DNA from 2 places in the Bradyrhizobium erythrophlei genome. Region 2 is predicted to be linked to the other one. Evidence: riboswitches for the same ligand, from Rfam matches in the RefSeq annotation. Region 2 holds a riboswitch; the other holds the start of a gene.

Region 1 (15,510 bases), 1.6 Mb from region 2:
CGCGCCCATGTCGAGCGACAACAGACGTTTGTCCTTCAGGCTCTCCGGCACGTCACCGTTGAGGATGCGCAGCGCCAGGCCCTCGACGATGGCGGTTTTGCCGACGCCGGGTTCGCCAATCAGCACGGGATTGTTCTTGGTTCGACGCGACAACACCTGGATAGTGCGGCGGATTTCCTCGTCGCGCCCGATGACGGGATCGAGCTTGCCGTCACGCGCCGCCTGCGTCAGGTCGCGGGAATATTTCTTCAGCGCGTCATAGGCGTTTTCGGCCGTGGCGCTGTCGGCGGTACGGCCCTTGCGCAAGGTCTCGATCGCGGCATTGAGGTTTTGCGGCGTGAGGCCGCCCTTGCGCAGCAGGCTGCCTGCCTCGCCGTCCTTAGTCAGCGCCAGACCGAGCAACAGCCGTTCGACGGTGACAAAGCTATCGCCGGCCTTTTCGGCCGCCTTCTCTGCGGCGTCGAAGGCGCGCGCCAGCTCGGGCGCCAGGTAAACCTGTCCTGCACCGCTGCCTGAAATCTTGGGTAATTTGTTGAGTGCGTCCTCGGTGGCCTTGAGGATGGCGCGGGAATTGCCCCCGGCGCGGTCGATCAGACCGCTGGCGAGGCCTTCATTGTCGTCCAGCAGCACCTTGAGCATATGCAGTGAGGAAAACTGCTGATGCCCCTCGCGCACGGCCAGAGTTTGCGCCGACTGGACAAAGCCCCTCGCGCGCTCGGTATATTTTTCGATGTTCATTCGTCACTTCCCTCGGCATGCCAAAGCTACCCTGAAAAGGCATAGCAACGGCATCTTCATTGGGGTTCCGTGCGCCGCATTGACGTTCCTCAACCGGACACGGGCCGTCACCAGCGCTGGCTCACGCTCACGCCGGCTTGAGGCAAATGTGGGAAGCGCCCCGGACAAACGGAAGAGGCGTTTTCACAAATTCGTGTGCGGCAGATACGGGGGCGAAAATCCCTTAAGAACAAGCGCATGCCCGCACAAATCACCGGCCTTTACCGCTATCCCGTCAAGGGTCTCTCGCCGGAGCCCCTCACCGAAGTCGCCCTCGGTACCGGGGAGACTTTTCCGGCCGACCGGCGCTACGCCATCGAAAACGGCCCGAGCGGTTTCGACCCCAAGGCGCCCGCCTGGCTGCCCAAATCCCAGTTCCTGATGCTGATGCGCAATGAGCGCCTGGCGGCACTCAAGACCCATTTCGACGATCGCTCCCACAGCCTGACCATTCGAAGCGATGGCGAGGTGGCCGCGCGCGGCGACCTGGAGACGGCGGAGGGGCGCGCCGCCATCGAGCAATTCTTCACGGCGAATTTTGCCAGCGACCTCAAGGGCCCGCCGAAGGTGCTGTCGGCGGACGGCCACAGCTTTTCGGACGTCGCCCGCAAGGTCGTCTCGATCATCAATCTTGCAAGCGTGGCCGCCGTCGAAGGCTTCGTCGACTGGGCCGTCCATCCCTTGCGGTTTCGCGCCAACATGCACGTCACGGGCTGGCCGGCCTGGCATGAATTCGACCTGCTCGACCGCACGCTTGCAATCGGCGATGTCCGCCTGAAGGTGGTCAAGCGGATCAAGCGCTGCGCCGCCGTCAACGTCGATCCCGACACCGCGCTCCGCGATCTCGAAATCCCGAACACGTTGCAACGCCGGCTCGGCCATGCCGATTGCGGCATCTATGCCGAGGTGATTACACCCGGCACGCTTCGCGTCGGTGACGAGGTTGACGCCGAGGAGCCGGTCCTGGTGTAGCGGCGGGAGTGTCCCGACGCGCGGTTCCTCGTGTCCCGGACGCGATGCAGCGTGTAACGCTGCTTCGCAGAGCCGGGACCTGGGTGAACGGCGACAAAACTTGCCATGGACCCCGGATCAGCAGCGCACCGTTCACACGCTGCGCTGCGTCCGGGGAACCAAAGCCGCTGCAATAACGTGGCGGGTGCAGGCCTTAGTTCGGCATCACGTAAGCGTAGATCCGGCCGCGCGAGATCGGCGCCTCCTTCACCCGGTTGCCGTTATTGCCCGAGATCATGATCGGATTGCCGTTCCGGTCGATGCCGGTGATGATTCCGACATGGCCGCCGCCGCGACGGCCCATCACCGCGATCGCGCCGACCTCCGGACCCGATACGCGATGGCCGTAGCTCGCAAACGAACTCGCCATATCCGAGCCGGTGCCGCGATGGCCGGTGCGCGCCAGCACCAAATTCATAAAGCGCGCGCACCACAGGCTGCCGCGGCTGGTCGGGTTGCCACCGAGATAATGCCGCGCTTCCATGACGAGGTCAGACCCGCCGCCCGAGCTTGCAGCACTGGTGGTAAACGTCTCCGGCGATACGCTGGCATAGGCATTCGCGACGCGGCGCGTCCGCAGTGCGGCGACGTGATCGTCCCATCGCGACCGTCGCGCCAGGTGACGAATGCGATGTGAGGGGCGGTGATAGGCGAAGTGACGTCGCGCGTGATGGCTGAAGTCATGGGCGTGGATGAAGCGCCGCGAATGATGATGCGAGCGAGCCGCAGCCGGCGTCACGGAGACGGCAAACGCCGTCGAGCACAGGGCGAACGCCACAAGCGAGCGTCGAAACGAAGTTGATCGGAGCATACTCAATTGTTCCTTTTTGACGCCCCCATTGCCCACCGGCGAGATGCTGCCGGCTTCCGGGCGCGTTAAAAAAATTCCGGTGTGGCGACAGCAAGACGGGATGCGGCAAGCCGCCAGCCGTTCGAAGGTGATTCCGCGCAGATTTCGTGACGGAAATGAAACGGCAGTTGCCCCATTGCAGCCATCAGCATTAACTGCGAACTTCATCTCGCGACGCGTTCGCGCCGAAGAGCGCGAGACGACAAGAACAACAGGAGAAGGAAGGAATGCCTTACGCCACCGCCAACGACAAAACCCGCCTCTATTACGAAGAAGCAGGCAGCGGCACACCGATCCTGTTCGTGCACGAATTCGCGGCCGACCACACCAATTGGGAGCCGCAGATGCGCTACTTCTCGCGCGGCCACCGCTGCATCGCCTATTCGGCGCGCGGCTATACGCCTTCCGATGTGCCGCCGTCGGCGGACGACTACAGCTACAAGCATTTTTATACCGACGCGCTCGCCGTCCTCGATCACCTCAACATCGCCAAAGCGCATTTCGTCGGGCTGTCGATGGGCTCCTATTCGTCGCTGCAGGTCGCGCTCAACGCACCGGAGCGGTTGCTGTCGATGACGCTCGCCGGCGTCGGCTCCGGATCTGCCATCGAAAATCTCGACACCTTCCGCAAGACCTGCCGTGACACCGCCGATCAGTTCGAAAAACTCGGCTCGGCCGAGGTCGCCAAGGTGACGCGAGAGGCGCCGGGGCGAATTCCGTTCCTGGTAAAGGACCCGCGCGGACATGCCGACTTCTACGCGGCGTTGGCCCGCCACGACTCAAAAGGCTCGGCCAACACCATGCGCGGATTCCAGGGCGGCCGGCCTTCGATCTATACGATGGCGGATGCGATCAACAAGGCGACGACGCCGGCGCTGATCATCTGCGGCGACGAGGACGACGCCTGCGTGGAACCGAGTTTGTTTCTGAAGAAGCACCTTCCCGCGTCGGGCCTGACATTCTTTCCGAAATCAGGCCACGTGCTCAATCTGGAAGAGCCGGCGCTGTTCAACGAAATGGTCGAGCGCTTCATCGCGCTGGTGGAAGCCAACCGCTGGAATCCGCGCGATCCGCGGTCGGTGTTGCCTCATTAAAATCAAAGGAGAGAAGCGATGGAGCTAAAGGGCGCGGTGGCACTGGTGACGGGCGGCAATGGGGGGCTGGGGCAGCGCATCTGCCACGCCCTTGCGCAGGAGGGCGCGCATGTCGCGATCATGTACGCGCGCAGCCGCGAGCAGGCGGAAGGCGTCGCCGGCGAACTGGCGTCGCGTTATCACATCAAGTCTCAAGCGTTTGCCTGCGACATCACGGACGGTGCGGCCGTGAATCGGCTGGTCGGCGAAGTAACGCAAGCGTTCGGCCGCCTGGATATTCTCGTCAATGATGCCGCTTACAATTTCGCGATCCCTTTCGCCAATCTCGACGATCTGACGCTGGAGGTCTGGGAAAGGATCATGGCCACCAACCTGACGGGGCCGATGCTTCTGACCAAGGCGGTCGCCCCTGTCATGAAGGCTCAGGGGAAAGGCCGCATCGTCAACATCGCGTCGGTCGCTGGCTTAAGCCCTATGGGCTCTTCGATCGCTTATGCCGTATCCAAGGCGGGGCTCATTCATCTGACGCGTTGCATGGCGGTGGCGCTGGCGCCGGAGACGCTGGTCAACTGCGTGGCGCCGGGTCTCTTGGACGGCACGCGCGCGACAGCGAACCTCCGGTCCGAGCAGATCCAGAATTCGGCAGCGAGCTCGCTCCTGAAGAAGCCCGCCGACAAGGACGACTGCGCCGACATGGTGGTCACCATGTGCCGCACCGAGACCATGACCGGCCAGACCGTCGTCATCGACGCTGGACGAATCTTCCATTGAGGCAGCGAACGCTGGGGATGGTGACAACAAGTACGGCTCGCCAGGGAGCCCGAAGGAAACCATTAAAACCATTCGCGTGCCGGACCAGGGTCCCTGCATTTCCCGTTAACTTTTTATTGAGGGCAGAGCCGGCCGGGCTAAAAATTTTTAGCGGCCCTCTTGAAACCAAAAATCGATTTTTTTATTTTTCCGTTGCCGCCGATAGGTGGTGTCCCCGATGCCTTAACGGGTCAGGGACTTAAGGACGGGCACCGGTTGTGTCCGGTGCCTCATACCCATCTTGCTCTTTGGAGGATTTGGCTATGCGCACTTATGACTTCTCCCCCCTGTTTCGATCGACCATTGGTTTCGATCGCCTGTTCGACCTTGTCGAGACGGCCCAGCGGGCAACGGACGAAGGTTATCCGCCCTACAACATCGAACGACTGGCTGAGGACACCTACCAGATCACGCTGGCTGTGGCGGGTTTCTCGCCCGACGAGGTCTCGGTCACGGCCGAGCAGAACGTCGTTACCGTCGAAGGCGGCAAGACCGAAAAGACCGAGCGCGAGTTCCTCTACAGGGGTATCTCGACCCGTCATTTCAAACGGCAATTCAACCTGGCCGACTATGTTCAGGTGAAGGGCGCGACGTTTGACAACGGCTTGCTCAAGATCGAGTTGGTCCGGGAAATTCCCGAGGCCATGAAGCCGCGGCGGATCGCCATCAATGGCGCATCGGCCGGCAACGTGCATCAGCTCGAAGGCAAGGCCGCGTAGATTTAATCTTGAAAAGGACAAGCATTCCCGCCTGGAGCCCGGGCGGGAATGCAGCCTCTCATCCTATCTGGCGAAACATCAGCGGTATCGGAAAGGAGGACACCCGATGATCGAACATGCCGATAACATTATTGACCTGAACGCTATATTGCATCCCGGTGCTGTCTACGACCATCCGCGCGATGTCCTGGCGGACCAGACGATATCGACCGGCGAGAAACGGGCCATCCTCGCGTCCTGGGCGTCGGATGCGGCTGCCGTGGTGTCGAACCCGGCGCTGAGGGAACTGCCGGGATCGCGCAACATCGTGACGATCGATGAAGTGCTTGAGGCGCTGTCGGCGCTCGATCCCGGACCCAAAGAGCCGCCCGGCGGCAAACCAGCCCGCACGAAGTCGACCGCCCGGGTCAGCATGGCAGCATAGAACGTCGAGGGGATGAAAGGATGATTGACGAAAAGCTTGCGCGTTTGCGAACGCACCGCAACAACATCAGCCGCTACCGTCGCTTGCTCAACACCCGACTGACGGACTTCGAACGCGAGTTCATCGAGAAACGGCTTTCCGAGGAACGGTCTGCGATGGAACGTCTTGCCGCTTCCACATTCCCTCTGACCTTCCAAATGCCGGTGCGGGAAGTTTACGCAACACCAACGGCCGAAGCCGTGACGTGATCGTCAGATGGTTCGCAGGATCGCAACGTCCAGTCGATTTCTGACTTTCGAAATCGTCTTGAAGAAGGGCCGGCGAACGACGTGGCGGTGGTGCATATGTACAAGCGACGGCGGTGTCGTCATGCGCGGATCGGAAACGACCAGGCCCGCAGCCAGATACCAGGCTGAAAGAGCACTCTTCCTGTTGCTGCTGTCCGCACCGTATCACCCCGCCATTGGTCGCCGACCAGCCTTCTAGGGCTACCGCCCGGTGTGCAGCGCCGACTGTTGTAGCTTGGCCTAGCGTGATGCCAATCGCCGCCATCTGGATTCGATCCGCGCCTTGATGGCGCGGACACGGGCTTCATGAGCAGCCCAGAAGGCCCGGCTCGCCGCAGGCGTGCCCTGCCGGTACTGCGCATAGACGTCCTTTGGCGAAATGAGCAGCGACCGCAGCTGGTTATTCGCCAGCACGGAACTGGGAATGATCGAAGGCGGCGTCGTTCCCGCCGCGAGCGGTGAACCCAAAGCGGCGAGATGGCCTTTCGCCCGATTGCAATAATTCACGGAGCGCGCCGTCATGACCTCCTCGCCGTGTCCGGCGCGATACTTCATCAACGTACGGCACAGGTCGCCGTCCGCCAGACGCCAGGCCTTGCTCAGATAGGCTACGCCGTAATGGATATTGATTTCCGGCCTCGCGAGTTCTTCGGCGCTGCCCCTGAATCCCAGCATCGCAGCCGTTCCAGGCCTTACCTGCATCAGGCCAATTTCACCGACGCCGCCGATAACTGTGGGGTCGTAGTTGCTCTCGATGTGCACGACTGCGTCGGCGATATCAGGCGGAAGCCCGGCTTTTTGAGCTTCCTGCTCGACCATGGCGCGGATCGCTGCCCGGAAGGAGGGACCGGACATGTCGCTCGTCTTTTCCACGTCGGCCTTCGGGTCGTCCGGCGCCTTTGGCGGCTCCGCAGAATTCGGCTCGGCTACGGCCAAGGTCTTCGGACCAGCCGACGTGGCGAGCAGAATGGCCGCCAAGATAAGACGTAACCTGAAGTTATCCATCAAAACGTCCCCGGCACAAAAGGACCTGAGGTTGTCCGAGCAGAGGAGTATGAGCATATTTTCTAATATTCGGAGAACTCGATCTCGAATTCTTGTCTCCAACAGACCTTAATTTCCAATCCTGGTCCCGCACTCCCCTTTGCGCCAATCGGCGAATTTTGCAAACCCGATCAGGCTGATGCTACCTGTCCAGTCCTCGCCGCAAAAATATTTCGCTTCGCGTTTCACCCAAATCAAATCCATAAGCGCCGCCGTCCTGCGCTCACAAGAGGGGCGTTTCGCGATCGTCACGAACGTTGGGCGCGGGATGCGGTGGACGCTTGTCGCGCGCAAGACGAACGCGATCGATCAAGCGGACGGCGAAGTCGTGTGGTCCTGACGCCCCGATGCTGGCGTTCAACTCGCGATGATGCTGCGCATCACGCGGGGATGGTGACAACAAAGCCCGGTCACCAGGGAGAGCACGAAGGAAACCGTTAAAACCATTCGCGTGCGGGAATGCCGGGTGAAACCGGCGCGACCGTAGTGGACTTACTCGCGTGTTTTCTATTTTCCACGCGAGGCTGCGGGTGCGTTGGCCACCCGGCATTCCCCACGCCCTCTTTGGGCGAAGGATATTTGGATAACTCGGGCGTGATGCGCAGCGGGGCATGCTGACATGCGCCGTTCGTGGCCGCATCCTTCGAGACGCGCGCAAGAGCGCGCTCCTCAGGATGAGGGTCTGCTAATTCCTCATGGTGAGGAGCGCGGCAATGCCGCGCGTCTCGAACCACGAGGCCCGGATGTCGTGGCTGTTTGACAGGTTAATCAGAAGCAGCGGCGGAAGCCGCGGTTCGCCGGGACGACTTAGTGAGCCAAACATCGTCACATCAGGAGGACTGCGGGTCCGGCGCAGTCGTGAGGCTCAACCGCTGAAGCGTGCACAATCCGAGGTCAAAACTGGCTTGATAGCCCCCCAATCGTCATGCCCCGCGAAGGCGGGGCATCCAGTACGCCGCGACATCTCGGCTCAAGCACCGACGTCTCTGGAATACTGGATCGTCCGGTCAAGCCGGACGATGACAGATTACCGCGTCACTTCTTCTCGCCACGGCTGAGCAGGAAGATGCCCTGCTCGCCGAACATGTTCCAGAACCACCAGGGCGCGCTGACCCGCAGCGGACGGCCATAGAGATCGAGCGCCTCGGCGCGCTCCATCTTGACGCCGATCTCGTCGCAGAGCTGCACGAAATCCTTGATGGTGCAGAAGTGAATGTTCGGCGTGTCGTACCAGGTGGCGGGCAGGTTTTCCGTGCGCGGCATGTGGCCGCCGATCAGAAGCTGCAAGCGCATCCGCCAGAAGCCGAAGTTCGGAAACGACACGATGGCGCGGCGGCCGATGCGCAGGAGGTTTTCCAGGACGGCCTTGGGCTGCCGCGTCGCCTGCAAGGTTTGCGACAGGATCACGTAGTCGAAGGCGTCGTCCGGATAATTGACGAGGTCGGTGTCGGCGTCGCCCTGCACCACCGCAAGCCCCTTGGCGACGCAGCGGTTGACGCCTTCGCGCGACAATTCGATGCCGCGGCCGTCGATGCCGCGACTTTCCAGAAGCTGCAACAGATCGCCGTCGCCGCAACCGACGTCGAGTACTTTCGAGCCGGATGCCACCATCTCCGCGACCAGCAAGTGATCGCCGCGATGCGCAACGCTACGATCGTGTCCGCCGGCCGGACTGAGCGGCAAGGCCTGTTGCTGCGCGCTCATGCCTCGCCGGCCACCGAAAGCCCGCGCGCCTTCGCCGCCGATTGCAGGAAGGCGCGGGAGATGTCGAAGAATTCGGGAACGTCGAGCAGGAAGGCGTCGTGCCCGCGGTCGGTCTCGATTTCCGCAAAACTCACCCGCGCGCTGGAAGCGTTGAGCGCATGCACCAGCGCGCGCGACTCGGAAGTCGGAAACAGCCAGTCGCTGGTGAAGGAGACCACGCAAAAACGGGTCTGGATGCCGCGAAACGCCCGCGCCAGCACGCCGTCATGGTCGCCGGCGATATCGAAGTAGTCCATCGCCCGCGTCAGATAGAGATAGCTGTTGGCGTCGAAGCGCTCGACAAAGGACGAACCCTGATAGCGCAGGTAGCTCTCGACCTGAAAATCGGCGTCAAACGAAAAGGTCGGCAGTTCGCGATCCTGCATCCGGCGGCCGAATTTACGATGAAGCGCGGCATCCGAAAGGTAAGTGATGTGCGCGGCCATGCGCGCGACGCCGAGGCCGCGATGCGGCTGGGTGCCTTTTTCGAAGTAGCGGCCGTTGTGCCACTCGGGATCGGCCATCACGGCCTGACGGCCAAGTTCGTGGAAGGCGATGTTCTGCGCCGAATGCCGCGTCGAGCACGCAATCGCCAAGGTCGAGAACACGCGCTTCGGATAGGCCGCGGTCCATTGCAGCGCCTGCATGCCGCCCATGGAACCACCGACCACGCAGAACAGCGTTTCGATGCCCAGATGATCCAGCAGCATCGCCTGCGCCCGCACCATGTCGGGAATGGTGATGACCGGAAAATCCAGTCCCCACAATTTGCCGGTCGCCGGATTGGTGGAAGCCGGTCCGGTCGACCCCATGCAGCCACCGATCACGTTCGAACAGATGATGAAGTAGCGGTCCGTATCGAGCGGACGGCCCGGACCGACCAGGGTCTCCCACCAGCCGGGCTTGCCGGTCACGGGATGCACGTTGAAGACGTGCTGGTCGCCGGTCAGCGCGTGACAGACGAGAATGGCGTTGGAGCGCTCGGCGTTGAGTTCGCCATAGGTCTGGTAGGCGATCTGGAACGGCGCGAGATCGACGCCGCAATCGAGCCGCAGCGGCTGGTCGGCGCCAAATTGCGCGACCTTGGAGCTTGGGTGATCCGCCTCATGCGACCGCTCATCCGCGTGGATCGCGGGAATTGGTACGGACTGCACTTTTACCATCGTGATACCGATCCCTCGAGGCGCGCTCTTTCGAAAATCGCCCCGGAAATCAGGCCATAAAAATTCCGGCCTGAACGGAAGTTCGGCCGGGATCATTCTGTCCCCGGCCTGTTTAGCGAGTTTTTTAACGTGGCTGCAAGCCGGCCGGCTCAAATGACCACGGAACGACATAAAATTAGTCCCTTACCCCCCGAGCGTCAAGGCAAGGCCGTGGTTAATGAGGCCCTGGTCCTCATGGTGAGGAGGCGCTTGCGCCGTCTCGAACCATGAGGGAGAACGGGGCCAGCATCCTTCGAGACGCGCTTTCGCGCTCCTTGCGGATGAGGAGCTAATTTCGTCAGGTTTCGAACATGACCAAGCCGCCCCCTTCGCCACCATCGCTGGCCGATCTGCGCCAGGAGATCGACACGATCGATGCGCAGGTGCACAGCCTGTTGATGCAGCGCGGCGATATCATCGACCGGCTGATCCAGGTGAAGCAGACCCAGGAAGTCGGCTCGGCCTTTCGCCCTGCGCGCGAGGCCGACATGATGCGCCGCCTGGTGCAGCGTCATCGCGGCATCCTTCCGCTCGACACCGTCGAAAGCATCTGGCGCGTCATCATCTCGACCTTCACTTACGTGCAGGCGCCGTTCTCGGTGCATGCCGACATTTCGGCCAGCGAGCCCGCCATGCGGGATTCGGCGCGGTTTCATTTCGGCTTCACGGTGCCTTACGTCTCGCATTTCAACGCACCGGCCGCGGTCGAAGCGGTCGCCAGATCCAAGGGCGATCTGGCGCTGGTGTCGGCGACCGCAAGCCGCACGCCGTGGTGGATCGCGCTCGAACCGCGCGATGCGCCGAAGATAATCGCGCGGCTGCCCTTCGTCGAGCGCGCCGACCATCCCGCGGCGCTGCCGGTGTTCGTGGTGTCGCGGGTGGCCGACAGCGCCATGGTGACCGAGGTCGAGACATGGAGCGTGCGCGTCTCCGGCTGGAACGCCGATACCGCCCGCGCGCTGTCGCCCCTGGCCGACATCGTCGCGGTGCCCGATACGGCCTTCGACGGCGCGGCGTTGCTGGTGTCGGTCGCGGCCGGCCACCTCGAAAAGGTCAAGGCGGCGCTGATCGAAACCGGGGCCTCGGTGCGCTCATCGGCCCTCGTCGGCAGCCACGCAACGCGCTATACGGTGCCCAACGGCACGGCAAAATAGCCGCCCGTTATTTCCGGAGTTGAAGATGTCCCGACCCGTGCCGAATCCCGGCATTCTCGATATTGCGCCGTACACGCCCGGCAAGAGCCCGAAGGCGGAACCGGGCCGCAAGGTGTTCAAGTTGTCGGCCAACGAGACGCCGTTCGGCCCCTCGCCGAAGGCGATCGAGGCCTACAAGGGCGCGGCTGCGCATCTCGAGGACTACCCGGAAGGCACCTCGCGGATTCTGCGTGAGGCGATCGGGCGCGCTTTCGGGCTCGACCCCGACCGCATCATCTGCGGCGCCGGCTCCGATGAAATCCTCAACCTGCTGGCGCACGCCTATCTCGGCCCCGGCGACGAGGCGATTTCGACCACCCACGGCTTTCTGGTCTATCCGATCGCGACGCTGGCGAACGGCGCCGTGAACGTCGTCGCGCCCGAGGTCGATTACACCGCCAATGTCGATGCGATGCTCAAGCTGGTCACGCCGAAGACCAAGCTCGTCTGGCTCGCCAACCCGAACAACCCGACCGGCACCTATCTGCCGTTCGACGAGGTGAAACGCCTGCGCGCGGGCTTGCCGTCGCATGTGCTGCTGGTGCTCGACGCAGCCTATGCCGACTATGTCTCGCGCAACGACTATGAGATGGGGATCGAACTGGTGGCGACCAGCGAGAACACCGTGATGACCCACACCTTCTCGAAGATCCACGGCCTTGCGGCGCTGCGTGTGGGGTGGATGTTCGCACCCGCCCACATCGTGGATGCGATGAACCGCATCCGCGGGCCGTTCAACGTGTCGACGCCGGCGATGCTGGCGGCCATCGCGGCGATCGAAGACACCGCGCACCAGCAGATGTCGAAGACCCACACCGAGAAGTGGCGCAACCGCCTCACCGAGGAGATCAGCAAACTCGGCCTCAAGGTGACGCCGAGCGTCGCCAATTTCGTGCTGATCCACTTCCCGCTCGAGGGCAAGACGGCGCTGGACGCGGATGCGTTCCTGACTAGCCGCGGCCTCGTGCTGCGAGGATTGAAGAATTACAAGTTGCCGCATGCCTTGCGGCTGACGGTCGGAACCGAAGAAGCCAACAAGCTCGTGATCGAAGGCTTGCGCGACTTCATGGGGGTGAAGTGAGCACCGCAGGGCATTTCGACCGCATCGCGCTGGTCGGCTTCGGGCTGATCGGCGGCTCGATCGCGCGCGCCGCGCGCGATCAGGGTCTGGCCAAGGAGATCGTCACCACCGCGCGCTCGGCCAAGAGCCGAGCGCGGGTGGCGGAGCTCGGCATCGTCGACCGCGTCGTTGAAACGAATGCCGAAGCCGTCAAGGGTGCCGACCTCGTGATCCTCTGCATCCCCGTCGGCGCCTGCGGACCCGTTGCGGCCGAGATCGCGCCTCATCTGAAGCCGGGCGTCATCGTTTCCGACGTCGGCTCGGTCAAGGCTTCCGTCGTCAAGGACATGGCGCCACATCTGCCGGGAAACGCGCATTTCGTGCCGGCGCATCCGGTGGCGGGGACAGAAAATTCCGGGCCTGATTCCGGCTTCGCCGAGCTCTTCATCAATCGCTGGTGCATCCTCACCCCGCCCGAGGGCACGGACGCGAACGCGGTCGACCGACTGCGCGCGTTCTGGACTGCTCTTGGCGCCAAGGTCGAGATCATGACACCCGAGCATCACGACCTCGTGCTCGCAATCACGAGCCATCTGCCGCATCTGATCGCCTACACCATCGTCGGCACCGCCGACGAGCTGGCGCAGGTGACTTCGTCGGAAGTGATCAAGTTCTCGGCCGGCGGCTTTCGCGATTTTACCCGCATTGCCGCATCCGATCCGACCATGTGGCGCGACGTGTTCCTCGCCAACAAGGAGGCCGTGCTGGAAATGCTCGGCACCTTCAACGAGGACTTGTCAAAGCTCACCCGCGCGATCCGGCGCGGCGACGGCGAGGCGCTGTTCGAGCACTTCACCCGCACCCGCGCAATCCGGCGCGGCATCGTCGAGACCGGACAGGATTCAGCGGTAGCCGACTTCGGCCGTCCGCACGAACAACTGAAGAAATAATTCTAGAACAGCGGCGGGACCTGTCCGACCTTCAGCGGGCCGAGATAGACCGTGCCATCGGCAAAGCGCAGCGGGAAGGTACGCGCCGGCTTGCCTTCCAGTGTCGCCGCCGTGCCGAGCGCGTTGATCCCGGCCGCGACGCCTGCATTGGCGTTCTGCTTGACCACCTTGCCGAGACCGGGAATGGCCTTGTCGAGCGCGCCGAGCAGGTTGGTGACGTCCTGGCTCCTGACGCCCGGCGCGACACGGTCGAGGGTCGCCTGCGGCACGCCGTCCTCCAGCATCTTCTCGATACCGAGCGCCGGGATGATCTTCTCGAGGCCGGTCACCGTCATCTGGAGTTCACCATTGATCTGACCTTGCGCGTTCAGCCCCAGCGAGCCCGCGGCGATCGCGATCAGATCGTCCTGCTGAATCCGCGACTGCACGATCTCCACCTGCCCGCCGCCGGCTTGCAGTTCGCGAAAGCGCTGCGGCCACGGCTTGGGCGTGAGGTCCTTCAGCCCAATCAGTTTCGCATGAATGTCCGCGCCGAACGGGCGCGCCAGCACGGGATGAACGTCCTGCGCACTGCCTGCTTCGATTTTCAACACGCTTTCGATGATGGGGTCCTTCGCGGTCGAACCTTCGGCCAGACGGCCATGCAGTTCGACATGCTTGGCGCGCGCCACCGGCACCTGCACCGCGTTGTTGTTGACGCGATCGATCCCGACATCGTCGAACACGATCGAGGCGCGCTGCGGAATGGCGGGTAATCCGACCACGCTCGAACGCGCCACACTCCAGCTCACCTGCATCGCGGGCGCGTTCGCCGTTTCGGAAATTGTCGCCGGCGACTTGAATTCCGCGATCAACAATTTGGGATCGTAGATTTGCGCGACCGCGAGGATTTCGCCGAGATCGATCGTGACGGGCGCAGACGCCGCGCCTGCGGTCTGCGATGTCAACGCAACGCGCGCACCGTCGCAGCGGACCTCGAGGCGGAATGGATAGCCGGAGATCGACTGTTTGGCGCAGTCATAGCGTCGTCCGGACTTCGCCTCTTGCGCACGCCAGGCATCCGCCTTCACCTCGGCCTGCGACACGGCATAGAACCAGAACGCGCTCCATGCCGCGGCGGCAATCAGGAGCAGGATCGGGATTGCGAAAAGCGGCCACCGTGAGCGGGGACGCGGGGTATCTGAAGGCAGGGTCATGCTGGTCATGGACGGGACCATTGGCGGGCAATTTTGTCAAATATAAGCAGCCACTTGTCAGACAATACCGGCCGAATTTCCACTTCGTTTCACAGAGATGTTCTGATAGCCATCTTTTCGAATGCCCGACCAACCCTCTAAACCTGCTCACGAAGACCTCTGGGTCTTCGGCTATGGCTCGCTGATGTGGCGACCGGGGTTCGAGTTCCTCGAACAGGTTCCGGCGCGGTTGATCGGCGAGCACCGCGCGCTATGCGTCTATTCTTTCGACCATCGCGGCACGCCGGAGAAGCCTGGCCTCGTGCTCGGGCTTGACCGTGGCGGCGCCTGCCGCGGCATCGCGTTCCGCGTTGCCGCCGCGCGTCGCGACGATGTCATCGGTTATCTGCGCGGCCGCGAGCAGACCACGCATGTCTATCGCGAAGTGATGCGCTCGGTCTGGCTGGAGAACGAACCGCGTGCACGGGTGAGTGCGCTGGCGTATGTCGTCGACCGCGGTCACGTCCAATATGCCGGGCGACTTTCGCTCCAGGAGCAGCTTCGCTACGTACGCCAAGGTCATGGCCGCTCCGGCAACAATCGCGACTATGTGCTCGAGACCGTGCGGTCGATCGAGGCGCAGGGATTCCGCGATCCGCAGTTGCATCGGCTTTCGCTGATGCTGCACGACGAGGCGCCGCTGCACCGCTAACGTCGATACTATGCTTTGGTGGAGGCCGAGTTCGGCACGCCGTCAAACAGCTGCCGCTGCTCAGCCCGAGCCACCTCGACGAGCCGCGCCGTCGCATCCTCGATCGCGACTGCAATACGCTTCAAGAACTCGTCGCGCGGCAGGCCCGGCGGCACCGGATCGAGGAATTCCACCACCAGCGTGCCGGGATAGCGCATGAAGGTTCGGCGCGGCCAGAACAGTCCGGAGTTGAGCGCGACCGGCAGGCAGCTTTGGCGGCAACTCGCATAAAGCTGCGCGACGCCGGGCTTGTAGTCCGGCGGGGCACCGACCGGCCTGCGCGTCCCTTCGGGAAAGATGATCAACTGGCGGCCATTGCGGACTTCCTCGCTGGCCTGCCGCACCATCTTCAGCAGCGCGCGGCCACCGGCGCGGCGGTCGACCGAGATCATGCCGGCCTTGATCAGATACCAGCCGAAA
Region 2 (15,510 bases):
GCTTTCGACGCTGACAACAAAAGCTTGAATTTGGTGGGCCCGAGCCGCTCCCGCCCCACAAACAGCAAGGCCGCCAAGCACTACGCTCAACGGCCTTACCAGGTTGTCCCGGACGGGGGAGTCCGGTGCGGGACCTTTAGCAAAGCGCTGGTAACGCCAGAACTGAATAATAGTTGATGGGCGCGTGTACGCCGGTCACGCGCGAGCGACATCGATGCGCCCGTCACACGCGGCGGCTCCGTCGCCTCGAAGCGCGCATTTTTCCCTCTCTCCACTGCGCGATCGTGCCGCGGCCAGCCTTCTTAACCGAACCTTCACTTTTCAGATGCGGCCGATTGTGACGGTGCTATGATGCTGTGGGGGAAATGAGCATGCTGGGGCGGGCATACACCATTTTCGACACGGCCATTGGCCGATGTGCGGTCGTGTGGGGCGAAGCGGGCATTGTCGGTGTCCAGCTTCCTGAAGCGCGCGAAATCGATACCAGACGGCGGCTGTTTCAGCTTTATCCCGAAGCGCGGGAAAGCAAACCTCCGCCGAATTCGGAAGTCGCCATCGAGGGCATGGTCTCCCTGCTGCACGGGGATGCGGCCGATTTCTCCGACGTCACGCTAGACATGCGCGGCATTCATGGCTTCGACCAGCGCGTCTACCAGATCACACAACGGATCCTGCGCGGCGAAACCCTGACCTATGCCGATGTCGCCGCGCGGCTCGGTTCGCCCAGCGCCGTGCGCTCGGTGGCGCTGGCGCTCGCCCGTAATCCTTTTGTCGTCATCGTTCCCTGTCACCGCGTGCTGGAAGCGGGCGGCTATGCCGACCGGATGTCGCCCCATGGCGGACTGATCTCCAAACGGCGGCTGCTCTCGATCGAGGGGGCGGTCAGTTCCAACAGCAAGACGCTGCTCGACGTCCTGCTCCCCGTTGCCCCGCCCAGGCTGCCTAACTAAATAGGCTAAATGATCAGGACGCCGCTGCTGAAGCACCGCTCGATCGCGGTGTCGGACTTCCGCTGCACCGCCGGACCGGGCGAGAAGCCCTTCGCGGAGCAGTTTGTCTGCCATTCGGTTTCCTATGTGCGCAAGGGCAGCTTCGGCTGCCGGTCCCGCGGGCGGACGTTTGAACTGGTGACCGGATCAGTGCTGGTCGGCTTTCCCGGCGACGAATATGTCTGCACCCACGAGCACATCTGCGGCGACGAATGCCTGTCGTTTTTTCTGGAGCCGGAGCTGGTCGAAACGATCGGCGACCGGCGCGACACCTGGCGGGTCGGCGCCGCGCCGCCTTTGCCCGAACTGATGGTGCTCGGCGAACTGGCGCAGGCCGCAGCCAGTGGCCGCAGCGATATCGGCCTGGATGAAATCGGATATCTCTTCGCCAGCCGCTTTGTCGATGCGATCTCGGACCGCGCGCATAAGCCGGCCGAGGTCAAGGCCCGCGACCGCCGCCGCGCGGTGGAAGCCGCGAGCTGGATCGAGGAGAATTCGCACCGGTCAATCGACCTCGATGCCGCCGCCGACCGGGCCGGCATCAGCCCGTTCCACTTCCTGCGCCTGTTTTCGAAAGTGCTCGGCGTCACCCCGCACCAATATCTGGTGCGCTCGCGGCTGCGCCAGGCGGCACGTCTACTGACCGAGCAAGACATCGCTATCACCAACATCGCCTACGATGTCGGCTTCGGCGATCTCTCCAATTTCGTGCGCACCTTCCACCGCGCCGCGGGCCTCTCCCCGACCGCCTTTCGCGACGCTTCCAGAGGAAAGCGCAAGATTTTCCAAGCGGGTGGGGCGCTGCACTGACTAGCATCGTCTTCATCATCAATGGAGACGGCCATGTACGACCACGTCGGAATCAGAGTGAACAACCTTGACGCCAGCATCCGCTTCTACACGGCGGCGCTGGCCCCGCTCGGCTATATCCTCTGTTCGAAGGATGCGAGCGGCGCGGGCTTCGGGCCCAAGGGTGAGCCGGCTTTGTGGCTTCACCTCCACAAGGGCGATGCCGCGACCGGCGCCCACATCGCGTTCCGCGCGCCCAACCACGATGCGATCGGAAAATTCCATAGCGAAGGCGTCAAGGCCGGCGGCCGCGACAATGGCGCGCCGGGTCCGCGAAAGGATTACAGCCCGACTTATTTCGCAGCCTTCCTGATCGATCCCGACGGCAACAACGTCGAAGCGGTCTGCACATAGGGAACCGCCCCCTCTCATCCTGAGGAGCTTGCGCCAGCAAGCGTCTCGAGGATGAGGCGATAGCGCAGGCCTCATGGTTCTCCCGGCGATGCAAAGCATCGTCCGGCGATGCGCACCGGACGGCGCAAACGCCGCCGGGGGCTCCTCACCATGAGGAGAGAACTCTCGCAACGCGTTACCAAGAAAGTGAGCAATATGGCCTCTATCTGCAAGGACATTCCCATCCATGCGCACCCCGATGCTGTCTGGGAGGCGGTGCGCGATTTCGGTGCGGTGCATCAACGGCTCAATCCAGGATTTGTCGTCGACTGCCGTCTCGACGGCAACGCCCGCATCGTGACCTTCCATAACGGCAATGTGGTGCGCGAGGAGTTTGTGGATTGCGACGACACGCGGCGGCGCCTGGCCTATGCCATTACCGGACGCGAGCGCGTCAATCACTATAACGGCTCGGTGCAGGTGCTCGGCGACGGCGACAACCGCAGCCGGATCATCTGGATCGTCGACGTGCTGCCGAACGAGATCGCCCCCTACATCTCCGAGCAGATGGACCTCGCGGCCGTTGCGATGCAGAAGACGCTGGGAAGCGCGTAACGCGACCAGCGCCAATCCCGGTCGTGCCGCATTTCATGGTATAGCTTGCCGGCGTCGGATTTCCATGGCGCGCCGCAGGCGAGGACCGGATGAAGAAATCTCCATGCCGAAATCACTGGCTCATCGCCGCCGCCGTAAGCCTCGCGGTGTCGTTGACAGGCTGCAACGAGCAGGAAACGGCGACGGTCGGACAGACCTATGGTCCGAAGCCTGTGCTGGTCGAGCCGGAAAAATCGGTGGTGCCGACCGTCAACGTCGCCAAGGCGGTGGGCTGGCCGGCCGGCGGCAAGCCGATGGCTGCGGACGGAATGGCGGTCAATGCGTTTGCGACCGGGCTCGATCATCCGCGCACGATGCACGTCCTGCCGAACGGTGACGTGCTGGTGGCCGAGACCAATGCGCCGGAGCGTCCGGAAGAGAACAGAGGCATCAAAGGCTGGATCACCAGGATCGTGCTCGGCCGCGCCGGCGCCGACACGCGCAGCGCCAACCGCATTACGCTGTTGCGCGATGCCGACGGCGATGGCGTTGCGGAAACAAAGTCGGTTTTTCTCGAAGGCCTGAATTCGCCGTTCGGCATGGCACTAGTCGGCAATGATTTCTATGTCGCCAATTCGGATGCGATCGTGAAATTCACCTACCACGCCGGCGACACCAAGATTGCCGCGGCCGGGGTAAAACTCGCGGACCTACCGGGCGGCCCGCTCAATCATCACTGGACCAAGGACCTGGTCGCCTCGCCCGACGGCGCCAAACTCTATGCAACGGTCGGCTCCAACAGCAATATCGGCGAAAACGGCATGGACGCTGAAACCAACCGTGCCGCCGTGCTCGAGGTCGATCGCGCGACCGGAAAATCGCGTGTGTTCGCCTCCGGCATTCGCAATCCGAACGGACCTGCGTGGCAGCCGCAGAGCGGCGCGCTGTGGGTCGTCGTCAACGAACGCGACGAACTCGGCAACGATCTCGTGCCGGATTACATGACCTCGGTGAAGGACGGCGGATTTTACGGCTGGCCGTACAGCTATTATGGCCAGCATGTCGATGCCCGCGTTCAGCCGCAGCGCGCCGATCTGGTCGCGAACGCGATCGCGCCGGATTATGCGCTCGGCGCGCATACCGCCTCGCTGGGTTTGGCCTTCAACACCGGCAATCTGTTTGCGCCTGACATGGCGAACGGAGCCTTCGTCGGCCAGCACGGTTCGTGGAATCGCAAGCCGCGCGCCGGTTACAAGGTGATCTTCGTGCCGTTCGCCAATGGAATGCCGTCGGGACAGCCGCGCGACATCCTGACCGGCTTCCTCAATGCGGATGGCGAAGCGCAGGGCCGCCCCGTGGGCGTCGCGATCGACAAACGCGGCGCGCTGCTCGTGGCCGATGATGTCGGCAACACGATCTGGCGCGTGACGCCCGCTGGAAAGTCGGCGGCGCGATAGTGCCCACTTTCCGAAGTTCGCGTTACACCTCAGCACGCACCTTCCACGAACTTCGGAAAGTTATCGGCACTAGCAAATCTATGATTCTAGTGCCGCTTCTCTATTTGAAGTTCCTGAACAAAATTCGCCGCTTGTAGTGCGGGAACTTCAAATAGGCGGCACTAGACAAACGCATCATGGTGAGGAGCGCGGACTCCGAGCGGCAGCGAGGCCGTCGCGAACGGCGCAAACAAAGAAGCGCGTCTAACCATAACGGCATGCGCCTGGATCGGCGCGGCTCACTCCCGCGTCAGTCATCATACTCCTTTGAAATATCCTTGCCGGTGTAATCAGGCATAAGCGACGCCGCGATGAGGCTTACGACCGAGCAGGCAGCGATGTAGATCGAAACCGCATAGCCGGAGTGATAGGAGGCGAACAGCGCCGTCGCGATCAAGGGCGCTGGACCGCCCGCGATCACGGAGGCGAGTTGGTAGCCGAGCGAAGCACCACTGTAGCGCAATCGCGGCGTAAAGGCCTCGGCGATCAAGGCTGCCTGCGGCCCATATTGCATATCGTGCGGGATCAGCGACAACACGATCGCGATAAAGACCAGGGACGGCACAGCGGTGTCCACCATCCCGAAATACAGGAAGCCGAATATCCCCGTCGTCGCGGCGCCGATCAGATACATCTTCCTGCGCCCGATCAGGTCGGAGATGTGGCCTGACAGAGGAATGGTGATGAACGAAACGCAAGCCGCAACCAGCACCGCCATCAGGATCAGATCGCGCGACATCTTCAGGGTGCCGACTGCGTAGGCGAAGATGAATGCGGTAAAGATATAGAACGGCGCTTGCTCGGACATCCGCAGCAAGGCCGACAGCAATATCTCCTTCGGATGCTTTTTGAAGACCTCGATGATGGGAGCCTTCTCGATCTTGCGGTTGTCCAGAAGCTGCTGGAACACCGGCGTCTCAAGAATACCAAGGCGAATCCACAACCCGACGCCAACGAGAACGATCGAGAGCGCGAAAGGCAGTCGCCAGCCCCAGGTGATAAACTGGTCGCCCGTTAGTTGGCTGAACGCGAGCACGGCAAGATTGGCCAGGAACAGGCCGCACGGCACGCCGAATTGCGGCCAGGCTGAGACCAGCCCGCGTTGGCCATGGGTACGCGACCATTCCATCGCCAACAGCACCGATCCGCCCCACTCGCCACCCACGCCGATGCCCTGCAGCATCCGCAACACCGTCAGGATGACGGCGCCCCAGATGCCGATCGAGGAGTAGGTGGGCACGAATGCGATCAGGAAGGTGGCGATACCCATGCAGAGCAGAGTAGCGATCAATGTCGCCTTGCGGCCGATCCGATCACCGTAGTGACCGAATATCGCGGCACCGATCGGGCGCCCGACGAAGCCGATGAAATAGGTTCCGAAGGCCGCCAGCGTCGCCGTCAGCGCATCCTCGTTGGGAAAGAAGAGCTTGCCAAAGATCAGCCCGGCGGCGGTGCCATAGAGGAAAAAGTCATACCACTCGATGGCGGTGCCGATGGTCGACGCGATGACCGCCTTGCGCAATTGCGCGCTATGATCTGAGTCGGACAACGTTCCGTGTGTGATCGCGATCGTCATCGAAGTCTCCCCTGATTGGTCGTTTCCCTGCCCGGTTCTCCGCGGTTCTTTGGGGAGATGATACAATCAGCGCGCGTCGACCGAAAGACGCATCGCTCCGCCGACCGCGATATTGCTGCGCCGCACGAGAAGTGGGTGAAGGGCCTAGTGGAGTGGATTTGACATTCGCTACCCGCCTAGCCGCGGGTTCGTCGAGCGAATGTCAAATCCAAAACTCCACTAGAAACCTATATTTGCTAGCGGTCCTATGATTCCGACATTCGCAAAAGTGGCCGCCGCGAAAGGATGCGAATGTTAGAATCGGACCACTGGTACCGTCCCCTGCAAGTGGCGAGTTCGATCAGACGCGAAAATGCTTGGAGAGCTTCAGCCCCTGCGCCTGATAGTTCGAACCGATGCGCTGGCCGTACATCGCATTCGGCCTTGATTGCATTTTCTCGTAGACCAGACGGCCGACGATCTGCCCGTGCTCGAGAATGAACGGCACTTCGCGCGAGCGCACTTCCAGGACCGCGCGCGAGCCCTTGCCGCCGGCGCCGGCATAACCGAAGCCGGGATCGAAGAAGCCCGCATAGTGCACGCGAAATTCGCCGACCAGCGGATCGAACGGCACCATCTCCGCGGCATAGTCCGGCGGCACTTGCACGGCTTCCTTCGAGGCCAGGATGTAGAACTCGCCCGGATCGAGGATGAGGCTGCCGTCGGACCGCGCCGCGATCGGCTCCCAGAATTCGTCGACCGTGTAGCCGCCGCGGCGGTCGACATCGACCACGCCGGTGTGGCGCTTGGCGCGGTAGCCGACGAATCCCTTGGAGTTCTCGCCCGAGAGATCAACACTCAGCGCCACGCCGTTGGCAAGGTCGGCATCGTTGACATCGACCAGCCGCTCCAGCGTATGCAATGCGTTGAGTTCGTCGGCGCTGAGGATCGCGTCGCCGACGCGGAAACGCACCTGCGAGAGCCGAGATCCCTCGCGCAGCAGCACCGGAAAGGTCTTGGGACTGATCTCGGCATAAAGCGGACCGTGATAACCGGCGCCGATCATGTCGAAGCGGCGCGTGCCGTCCGCGATCACGCGGGTGAAGACGTCGAGCCGGCCGGTCGAGCTTTTGGGGTTTGCAGCAGCGACGATTTCGCCCGGCAGCGCCAGCGATTCCAACAACGGCACGATATAGACGCAGTTGGTCTCGAGCACCGCGCCATCGGCCAGTGAAATCTCGTGCAGCTTCAGCTCATCAATGCGCTCGGCCACCGTCGCGCCCGGCCCCGGCAGAAAGCTCGCCCGCACCCGGTAGGCGATGTCGCCGAGACGAAGATCGAGGCTCGCCGGCTGGATCTGGCTTTCGACAAACGGATAGGCCGGAAGGATCAGGCCCGAATCCGCCATCGCCGCGATCGTGCGGTCGGGCAGGATGCCATGGGCGCCGGGCGGAAGCGTGAAACTCACGGGGGCAGGATCCTTCAGGAATGCTCCAAACGCCGAAAAACAAGGGCTTTTATCGGTTAACCGATGGCCGCCTTGACGGAAAGGGTGCGAGGGAATATCAGCATGACTTATCCCGTGGTGATTTGAGCCGGCCGGCTTGCAGCCACGTTAAATAAGTCGCTAAACAGGCCGGGGACAGTGTGATCCCGGCCTGATGGAATTTTTCCAGGCCGGTTTTTTTATGGCCGTTTTCGAAAGGATGGCCAGGAGGTCACATGTCCAGTTCTACCAAGTCGGCGTCTGCCAAACCCTCTCCTACGGCCCGCTACCGCCCCGAAACCCGCCTGGTTCACTCCGGAACCATCCGCTCGGAATTCGGCGAAACGTCGGAAGCGATGTTCCTTACCCAGGGCTACGTCTACGACACCGCCGAGCTGTGCGAAGCCCGCTTCAAAGGCGAGGACCCCGGCTACATCTATTCGCGCTACTCCAATCCGACGATTGCGATGTTCGAGCGCCGCATGATCGAGCTCGAAGGCGCCGAAGCCGGCCGCTCCACCGCAACCGGCATGGCGGCGGTGACGACCGCGATCCTCGCGCCGCTGAAGGCCGGCGATCACGTCGTGGCGGCGAAGGCGATGTTCGGCTCCTGCCGTTATGTGGTGGAAGACCTGCTGCCGCGCTATGGCATCGCCTCGACGCTGGTCGACGGCCTCGATCTCGACCAGTGGCAACGCGCGGTGCGGCCGAACACCAAGAGCTTCTTCCTGGAAAGCCCGACCAACCCGACGCTCGACGTACTCGACATCTCGGCGATTGCCGATATCGCGCACGCCGGCGGCGCGCGGCTGATCGTCGACAACGTGTTCGCCACGCCGATCTGGCAAAGTCCGCTCACGCTCGGCGCCGATGTCGTGGTCTATTCCGCAACCAAGCACATCGACGGCCAGGGCCGTTGTCTCGGCGGCATGATCCTGTCGTCGGAGGCGTTTGTTGCCGAGCATCTGCACAACTTCATGCGCCAGACCGGCCCATCGCTGTCGCCGTTCAACGCTTGGGTGCTTCTCAAGGGATTGGAGACGCTGGCGGTGCGGGTTCGTGCCCAGACCGACACGGCGGCGAAAGTCGCCGATGCTCTCGTCCAGCACCCGAAGGTCTCGCGCCTGATCTATCCCGGCCGCGAAGATCATCCGCAGGCAGCGCTGGTGAAGAAGCAGATGCGCGCCGGATCGACGCTGGTCGGCTTCGAGGTCAAGGGCGGCAAGGCAGCGGCATTCCGCACGCTCAACGGCCTGAGGCTCGCGCGCATCTCCAACAATCTCGGCGACGCCAAGAGCCTCGTCACCCATCCTGCCACCACGACGCATCAGCGGCTTTCGCCGGAAGCCCGCACCGAGCTCGGGATCAGCGACGGCTTCATCCGCTTTTCCGCCGGCCTCGAGCATGCCGACGACCTGATCGAGGATTTGCACGCGGGACTGGAGCGCGCGTAGCGCGCCCCGGGATGACGCCTGAAGGCGTCACATCGGCCGGTTTGGCACGCCGGACGGCACGTTGACGCCGAGCTTGATCTGGCCGACCGAGCGAATGATGTCGTCGCCAAGCAACTGGGCGAAACAGGCATAGCCCCAATCGTTCATGTGCAGGCCGTCGGCAATGACGAAACTGTCGATCGGCAGCGACTGGTTCTCATGCCACTGCCGCATCACCTCGAACCGCGGGAACACGCCGATATGCCGAAGCTGGGCGATCCTGCGGAGCAGCTTCACCATCCTGCTCGCGCCTTCCGGATGCTCGTTCACCCGCGGCGAATATTGCAGGTCGACCAGCACGACGTCGGCGCCCGACGCCTGAATCCGGGCCACGCCATCCTGTACCATTTGCCCCGTTGCATCAGGGTCGAGATCGCGGATCACCGCGTTGGTCCCGACCTGCCAGATCACCATGTCGGGATGCATGTCGATCACTTCGGTCTGCAACCGCTTCATCATTTCGGGGGCATCTTCGCCGCCACGGCCGCGATTGACGACCGTGATATTTGCGGTGGGATATTTCCGCTGCAACTGCGCCGCCAAGCGGTTGGGATAGGTGAATTCGGGCGAGGAGGTGCCGTACCCCTGGGTTGACGACGATCCGAACGCGACGATCACGAGCGGCTCTCCCGCGGAGAGCTTGCGCGCGACACGAGGCAGCGAGAACGATCGCGCCAGTCCCTTGGGGGCCAGGCACGGCACACGGCCGAAAATATCGCTGGCGGATTTTGCGACCTGCCTGACCTTGTCGATCGCCTTTTCGGTCAGGCTCTTCGGTTGCAGAGCAGGCTGGACCTGATTGGCCGGCGGCGCTTCCTTGGCGGGCGGCGTCTGATTTGGTTCGCCAGCCTGGGCCGTGGCGCCTGGTTCGGATTTATCGGCGGCCGGCCTGGCGTCGAAGTTCGCGCTGCCGGAATTCGTACTTTCAGATTTGGCGCTATCGGACTTTGCGGCGTCGATTACCGCGGCCTGCTGCGTTGTCTCGGCGCGAGCGGGCACGAGCGCAGCCGGCAGTATGAACGCTACGGAGGCTGCTAACCACATCGATCGGCAAAAAGGGCGGCAATAGCTCCAAAACATCAACGATAGACTTCCTCAATTCTCCTGCACGGGCTTCGGCTGCGCCGCCGCCAAAATGAATTCCGACAGGGCTCGTCCGAGGCAGTTGTGAACCCGCCTTGCAAGCTCCGAGCCATGCACGGCCGTGAACAGGTCAAACTCTCCCGACTCCGACCAGGTCTTCATCAGCGCGAAGCGATCAAACAGCGGGACCTCATGCTCCTGGGCAACCACGCGCATGTTGTCCAGGTAGGGCGAAGCCGAAATCATCGATTCCGTGCGCGGGCTGTATTGCGGGTTGACCAGCACGACGTCGGCGCCCGCCTCCTTCGATGCCACCACGCCTTCGCCGACGGCGGTGCGGAAATCGTCGGGATCGACAGAGCGCATAGCATCCACGGTTCCGGTCTGCCAGATGACTAAAGTAGGCTTTTTACTCTCTACCAACTTCCCGAGACCGCTAGCGATCTCTTCGGCGGTCTTTTTGGCCTGTATTTCTACGGATAAGTTAACCTCGACCGCCGGCAGCTTCGCCTTCAATGCGGCCAGCATCTGACCGGGATAGGCGGCAGCCTCCGACGCACTCGCAACGCCGACATTGATGGTCGACGAGCGACTGCCGATGACCAGAATATTCAGCGGGCGGGCCGCCTTGATGGCCTCAGTGACCTTCGGCAGCGCATTGTCGCCGGAGAACAGATAGTCGGGAACCTCGCATGCTGCGGGGGTGGCGGGCGTTGGCGCAGGCGCAGGCGCTGGTGCATCTTCAGCGCGCAGGGGAACGACGGCCAGAAAACCGGCCAACACGCTCACACTCAGGATTGCCCCTGAGACGAACCTCATGCGCCCCCTCCCGCCAAATCGGCGTTGCCGCCGGTGGCCTTGGCTTTGGACCCACTCTTGTCGGCAGAGTGCTTGTACCATGAAAAAAGCCACGCCGCGGCCGACATGATCAGGATTCCCGAAATACTGATAACAAAATGCAACCCGGTACCGCCCGAGAACTCCGCCAGGATGAAGTGGCCGGCAAAGGCCAGGAATACGCCAAGACAGAAGATCTCAAGCGAATGCTGGCCGCAAAGGATTAACGGTTTGAGCCACGGCGATTTCAGACCTGGCCAATCCTTGGGCAGGAAGCGCACGGTCACGGCCGCCAGCGCCAGGAAGTGCGCGAAGCGCAGCACGTCAAGGTCGGTCTTGCTGATGGGATACATCCACTGCTCGAGCCGCTTCGGCATCAGGTGGCTGAGCTGCGGCATATACCAGGTCAGTGTGACAAAGAAGGCGAACAGCAGGTAGCCGATGCTGATCCACAGCGTGACCGGCGAGGCGAGGATGCGCGACATCCGCTGCGCGCCGCCCTGGGCGCACCAGGCGCCGAACACGAACAGCAATTGCCAGGCGAACGGATTGAAGGCCCAGAAACCGTTCGGATAGGCCGATAGATAAAGATCGAATTCCCAGGTCGCGGCGTAAAGCAGAACGGACAGCCCAAGCGTCAGGTCGGCGCTCCGCCGCATCAGCCACAGGATCAATGGCAGGAACAGCATCAAGACGATGTAGAGCGGCAGCACGTCCATATTCACGGGACGGAAACGCAGCAGCAGCGCCTGGACGATGGTGACGTCGGGCTCTTTCAGAAAATCCAGGATCCCCATTTCTTCGGTGTAGAGCGGGTTCTCGAAGCGGGTGGCGACATAGGAGATTTCGGCAAGGAAGATCGTGAACAGGAAGACGTGCGCGACGTAGATCTGCCAGACCCGCCGCAGGATGCGCGCGGTCGCCACGACCAGGCCGGCGTCGCGCATCGCCCGGCCGTAGACAAAGGACGCGGTGTAGCCGGAAATGAAGATGAAGATTTCGGTGGCGTCGGAAAAGCCGTAGTTGCGGATCGTAAGCCAGGTCAGAAGGTTCTGCGGCAGATGGTCGATGAAGATCAGCCACAGCGCGAGCCCGCGGAACAGGTCGAGCCGCAATTCACGCTCGGCCGCCACCGGCCGCGCAATTGCCGGCGCGGCGGCGGCATCGCGCGCTACAACAACGGCTTCGGCCGCAAGCGGCGGTCCGGAAATCTGATCGGCAACCGAGGTCATCTCAGATCATCTCTAACGGCATGGTCCGTTCGGCCGACGCATCCCGCAAGTCTATAGGCCAAAGGGGGACAAGCAAAGCCGGGCGTTAACTCCGAACTGTGGTGAAACGGGGATGGAAAACACCGCATCAGGCGCTCCGGCACAATTGGTTCTGCTCAAGCGATCGGGTAGGATATCAATTCCCAGAGAGACAATGATCGAATCTGCATGTACCGCGCCGTGACCCGCGACATCGAAGTGACCGTGGAGCCAAATTTCCTCCCGGAGCGCTCGTCCGTGGAAAACCGGCAGTATTTCTGGTCCTACACCATCGTCATCGTCAATTCCGGACCGGAGACCGTGCAACTGCGCACGCGGCACTGGATCATTACGGATGCGACCGGCCGCCAGCAGGAAGTCCGCGGCGAGGGCGTGGTCGGGGAGCAGCCGGTGCTCGCGCCCGGCGAGCGTTTCGAATACACCTCCGGCGTTCCCCTGCCGACGGCGTCCGGCTTCATGACCGGTCGCTATCAAATGGTCACCGAAAACGGCGAAAAGTTCGAGATCGACGTGCCGACATTTTCGCTCGACAGCCCCGAGGCCAAGCGCGTGTTGAACTGACGGGCCGACAGAACGCTTCGGTTCGCTTTGCTGCTCGATGCCGGATCCGACCAGGATTTAGTTTGCCGCCCTCGCATGAGGCGTGAAGAGACGGCCCTTTTCGACAATCAAGACCACGGTCAGGGATGCCAGCGTGCAAAGGAAAAATCCGGTCGCAAACGGCAACAACGTGCCGTCATAGGATTGGCCGATCGTCGTGCCGATGCCAATGCCGAGCAGCGTCGTGATGGATCCATAAAGCGATGACGCGGTACCGGCGATTTTGCCCTGAGGCTCCATCGCCAGCGATGTGAAATTGGCAAACATCAGCCCGAATGCGAACATCATGAGTGCCGCCAGGCTCACGAACAAGGCAAGCGGCAGCATTCCCATCTTTGCCGCCAAAAGCATGATCCCGGCCACGGCAACGAAGCCGACCAGCGCACCATGCGAGATCACACGCATGCCGATCCGGCCGACGAAACGCGCGTTGAGAAAGCCCGCGATGGCTGTGCCGATCGCGGCTGCCGCGAACGCCAGCGGAAAGTAGTGACCAAGTCCATAGATCTGGGTGAAGACCTGCTGCGACGAGAACACGAAGGCGAACAGGGATCCCTGCACGCCGCCGGCTGCGACTGCATATCCCAAGGTCTGGCGATTGGTCACGGTCTGGCGAAACGCGCCGAGAACGTCACGGATGGCCAGCGATTTGCGCTCGTTGACGGCTAAGGTTTCCGGTAGCCGGACGGCGCTCCAAATGAGCGCGAACACTCCGTACAACATCAAGACCACGAAAATTCCGCGCCACTCCGTCAACGCCATCAGCGCCTCGCCCAGCGACGGCGCGATCACGGGGACCGCGATAAAGATCATCATCGCCAGCGACACGACGCTCGCCATTCGACGCCCGGCGTAACAGTCACGGACGATTGAGGTGGCGATCACACGGGTCGCCGACGTGCCGAGGCCCTGCAACACACGCGCCAGCAACAACATCTCGAACGATGACGACATGATCGCCAGAATGCTGCCGACGCAATAAAGCGCCATGCCATCGATCAACACAGGACGCCGGCCGAAACGATCCGACAGCGGCCCCATGATAAATTGGCCGATACCAAAGCCGATCAGGAACGACGACAAGACTTCCTGCGGCTTGTTGGCGGCCGTGACATGGAATGTCGATGCGATGTCGGGCAGCGCCGGCAGCATCATGTCCATGGCCAGCGGGTTCAGCGCCATGATTGAAGCGATAACGATGACGAATTCGGGGAAACCCATCGGTTGATGCTTCGAAGAAACCCAAGCATCAGCATTCGTGTCGGTCACAGTGCGCACCTCTCTGTAGAACAGAGGGATAAGCGCTATGTTGCGATGCACAACCCACGTTCGAGAATGGCTGCTGCCCACCGTCTGTAGAGGAAAAGCCGCGATGAACTGACGGCGGATAATCGATGCCATTTCTGCACATGTCCGCGATCCCGCCGCGTCATCCGCGCGAGTCTTGTTCCGCAAATCTCCGCCTCCCTTCTGAAGAGGGCGCAGGGAATGCCGGGCGCTCCATGCACCCGCAGCCTCGCGTGCAAATAAAAAGCACACGAGCGAAGTCACCACGGGTTCACCGGAAACACCCGGCATTCCCTGCGCGATGGTTTTACGGCTTCCTTCGTGCTCTCCCTGGTGACCGGCTTTCTTGCCACCATCCCCGCGTGATGCGCAGCATCATCGCGAGTTGACACCAGCATCGGGGTGCCAGGACCACACGACTTCGCCGTCCGCCTCACGCGCTCGTCTCTCGCGCAACAGGCGTCCACCGCATCCCGCGCTCTACGTATCGTGACGATCGCGAAACGCCCCTCTGTAGGAGGCGGGATGGAATCGCTCTTAATGCTGTGTCTACCATGGCGTCAAGCGAATTTCTGAAAATCAGAAATTCGGGCGAGTCTTGCCCAAGGGGGAGCCTTACTACCCGGGCGCCCGCCTCTCGGGCTGCCGTCGCTGTGAAGGGACGCCTAAAATTCGCCCTGCCAATCGGCAATGGAAATCATGAACCGACCTCGTACTGTGCCTGCCCTACCCTCTGGATCATTCACCCCATCGGGACGACAGCCGCCAGATGTCAACAACCGGGTGCCAAAGAATTTGTCGGGGAGTTTTTCTGCTCGCAGCGAGTCTCGCGCTCGCGATTGGCGGGCCGTCGGCGCTGAACGCCGATCCTCTCTCTTCGAGCGCCGCTCAGGACAAATTCTACAATCTGGCCTGCACCAGGCTCGCCCGAACGCTGGCTGAAAACTCGGAAGAAGCCCACCTTGCTGAAATGCCGGGCTGGATCAGAATTTGCACCGGTCATCCGAGGCGGAGCGAATGTATCGAGACCGCGGCCCTCATCAGGCAATACAGGAAGGCACCGTTCCTGAAATGCGGGCAAGACATCAAGAACAGCTCCGATATTGCCGCTTCGTTTCTTCCGTCGTTCGACCTGGTCTGCGCCAACGTCACCGCGACATGGCTGAGCCACACGGAAAGCGAGCGCCAGGTGGAAGCTGCGGGTTGGACCAGGACCTGTAACGCGCATCCCGACGTTTCGGTGTGCAAGGGCGCGGCCGACCTCATCGACGAAAACCGCAAGGTTCAACCGCTGAACTGCGGATCGAATGGAAATTGATCATGTCGATGATCAGAGACGTAGCGATGTCGAAGGCGTTTCTGGTTTTCGCGGTGCTGGTCTTCAGCCTGCCCTCGCTCGCAGCCGAACAGGCCGACACTTCGTCGCCAGACCAATTTGAGCTGAGCTTCGCCGATCAGGCCTGCCTGGAAGCGATCACCTACCTGATCGGGCACGAGTACGAACGGAGCAACAGGCCGCTGTCGGAAATGGCTCAGGCGTATGTCAGAAGGTGCAACGGCCACCCGAACAAGGCCGCGTGCGAAATTGCATCACAGGCCATGGTGCGGGAATGCGGCAAGACTCCGTTTACATGCGG

The links. A riboswitch is a leader RNA that binds a small molecule or an ion and turns the genes downstream of it on or off. The one in region 2 is predicted to bind S-adenosylmethionine.
Region 1: another riboswitch for S-adenosylmethionine. It lies ahead of metX (homoserine O-acetyltransferase MetX); the one in region 2 lies ahead of BUA38_RS10745 (O-succinylhomoserine sulfhydrylase).

The regions. Positions count from the first base shown of each region.
Region 1 is NZ_LT670849.1:3,894,944-3,910,453, reverse strand. Features, by position in the region: gene clpB (ATP-dependent chaperone ClpB) at 1-738, opposite strand, end outside; gene BUA38_RS18225 (MOSC domain-containing protein) at 976-1,749, shown strand; gene BUA38_RS18220 (TIGR02594 family protein) at 1,943-2,599, opposite strand; gene BUA38_RS18215 (alpha/beta fold hydrolase) at 2,866-3,732, shown strand; gene BUA38_RS18210 (SDR family NAD(P)-dependent oxidoreductase) at 3,751-4,503, shown strand; gene hspD (small heat shock protein HspD) at 4,806-5,261, shown strand; gene BUA38_RS18200 (hypothetical protein) at 5,368-5,685, shown strand; gene BUA38_RS18195 (hypothetical protein) at 5,706-5,933, shown strand; gene BUA38_RS18185 (lytic transglycosylase domain-containing protein) at 6,213-6,977, opposite strand; gene metW (methionine biosynthesis protein MetW) at 8,052-8,720, opposite strand; gene metX (homoserine O-acetyltransferase MetX) at 8,717-9,922, opposite strand; SAM riboswitch at 10,014-10,093, opposite strand; gene BUA38_RS18165 (chorismate mutase) at 10,273-11,115, shown strand; gene hisC (histidinol-phosphate transaminase) at 11,141-12,235, shown strand; gene BUA38_RS18155 (prephenate/arogenate dehydrogenase family protein) at 12,232-13,164, shown strand; gene BUA38_RS18150 (DUF2125 domain-containing protein) at 13,167-14,369, opposite strand; gene BUA38_RS18145 (gamma-glutamylcyclotransferase) at 14,482-15,051, shown strand; gene BUA38_RS18140 (lysophospholipid acyltransferase family protein) at 15,060-15,510, opposite strand, start outside.
Region 2 is NZ_LT670849.1:2,278,700-2,294,209, forward strand. Features, by position in the region: gene BUA38_RS10705 (cupin domain-containing protein) at 1-28, shown strand, start outside; gene BUA38_RS10710 (methylated-DNA--[protein]-cysteine S-methyltransferase) at 372-950, shown strand; gene BUA38_RS10715 (helix-turn-helix domain-containing protein) at 960-1,799, shown strand; gene BUA38_RS10720 (VOC family protein) at 1,833-2,192, shown strand; gene BUA38_RS10725 (SRPBCC family protein) at 2,388-2,786, shown strand; gene BUA38_RS10730 (PQQ-dependent sugar dehydrogenase) at 2,876-4,222, shown strand; gene BUA38_RS10735 (MFS transporter) at 4,512-5,837, opposite strand; gene BUA38_RS10740 (2'-deoxycytidine 5'-triphosphate deaminase) at 6,178-7,284, opposite strand; SAM riboswitch at 7,389-7,468, shown strand; gene BUA38_RS10745 (O-succinylhomoserine sulfhydrylase) at 7,539-8,756, shown strand; gene BUA38_RS10750 (SGNH/GDSL hydrolase family protein) at 8,784-9,875, opposite strand; gene BUA38_RS10755 (SGNH/GDSL hydrolase family protein) at 9,891-10,697, opposite strand; gene BUA38_RS10760 (OpgC domain-containing protein) at 10,694-11,947, opposite strand; gene apaG (Co2+/Mg2+ efflux protein ApaG) at 12,155-12,547, shown strand; gene BUA38_RS10770 (multidrug effflux MFS transporter) at 12,605-13,807, opposite strand; gene BUA38_RS10775 (hypothetical protein) at 14,643-15,191, shown strand; gene BUA38_RS10780 (hypothetical protein) at 15,194-15,510, shown strand, end outside.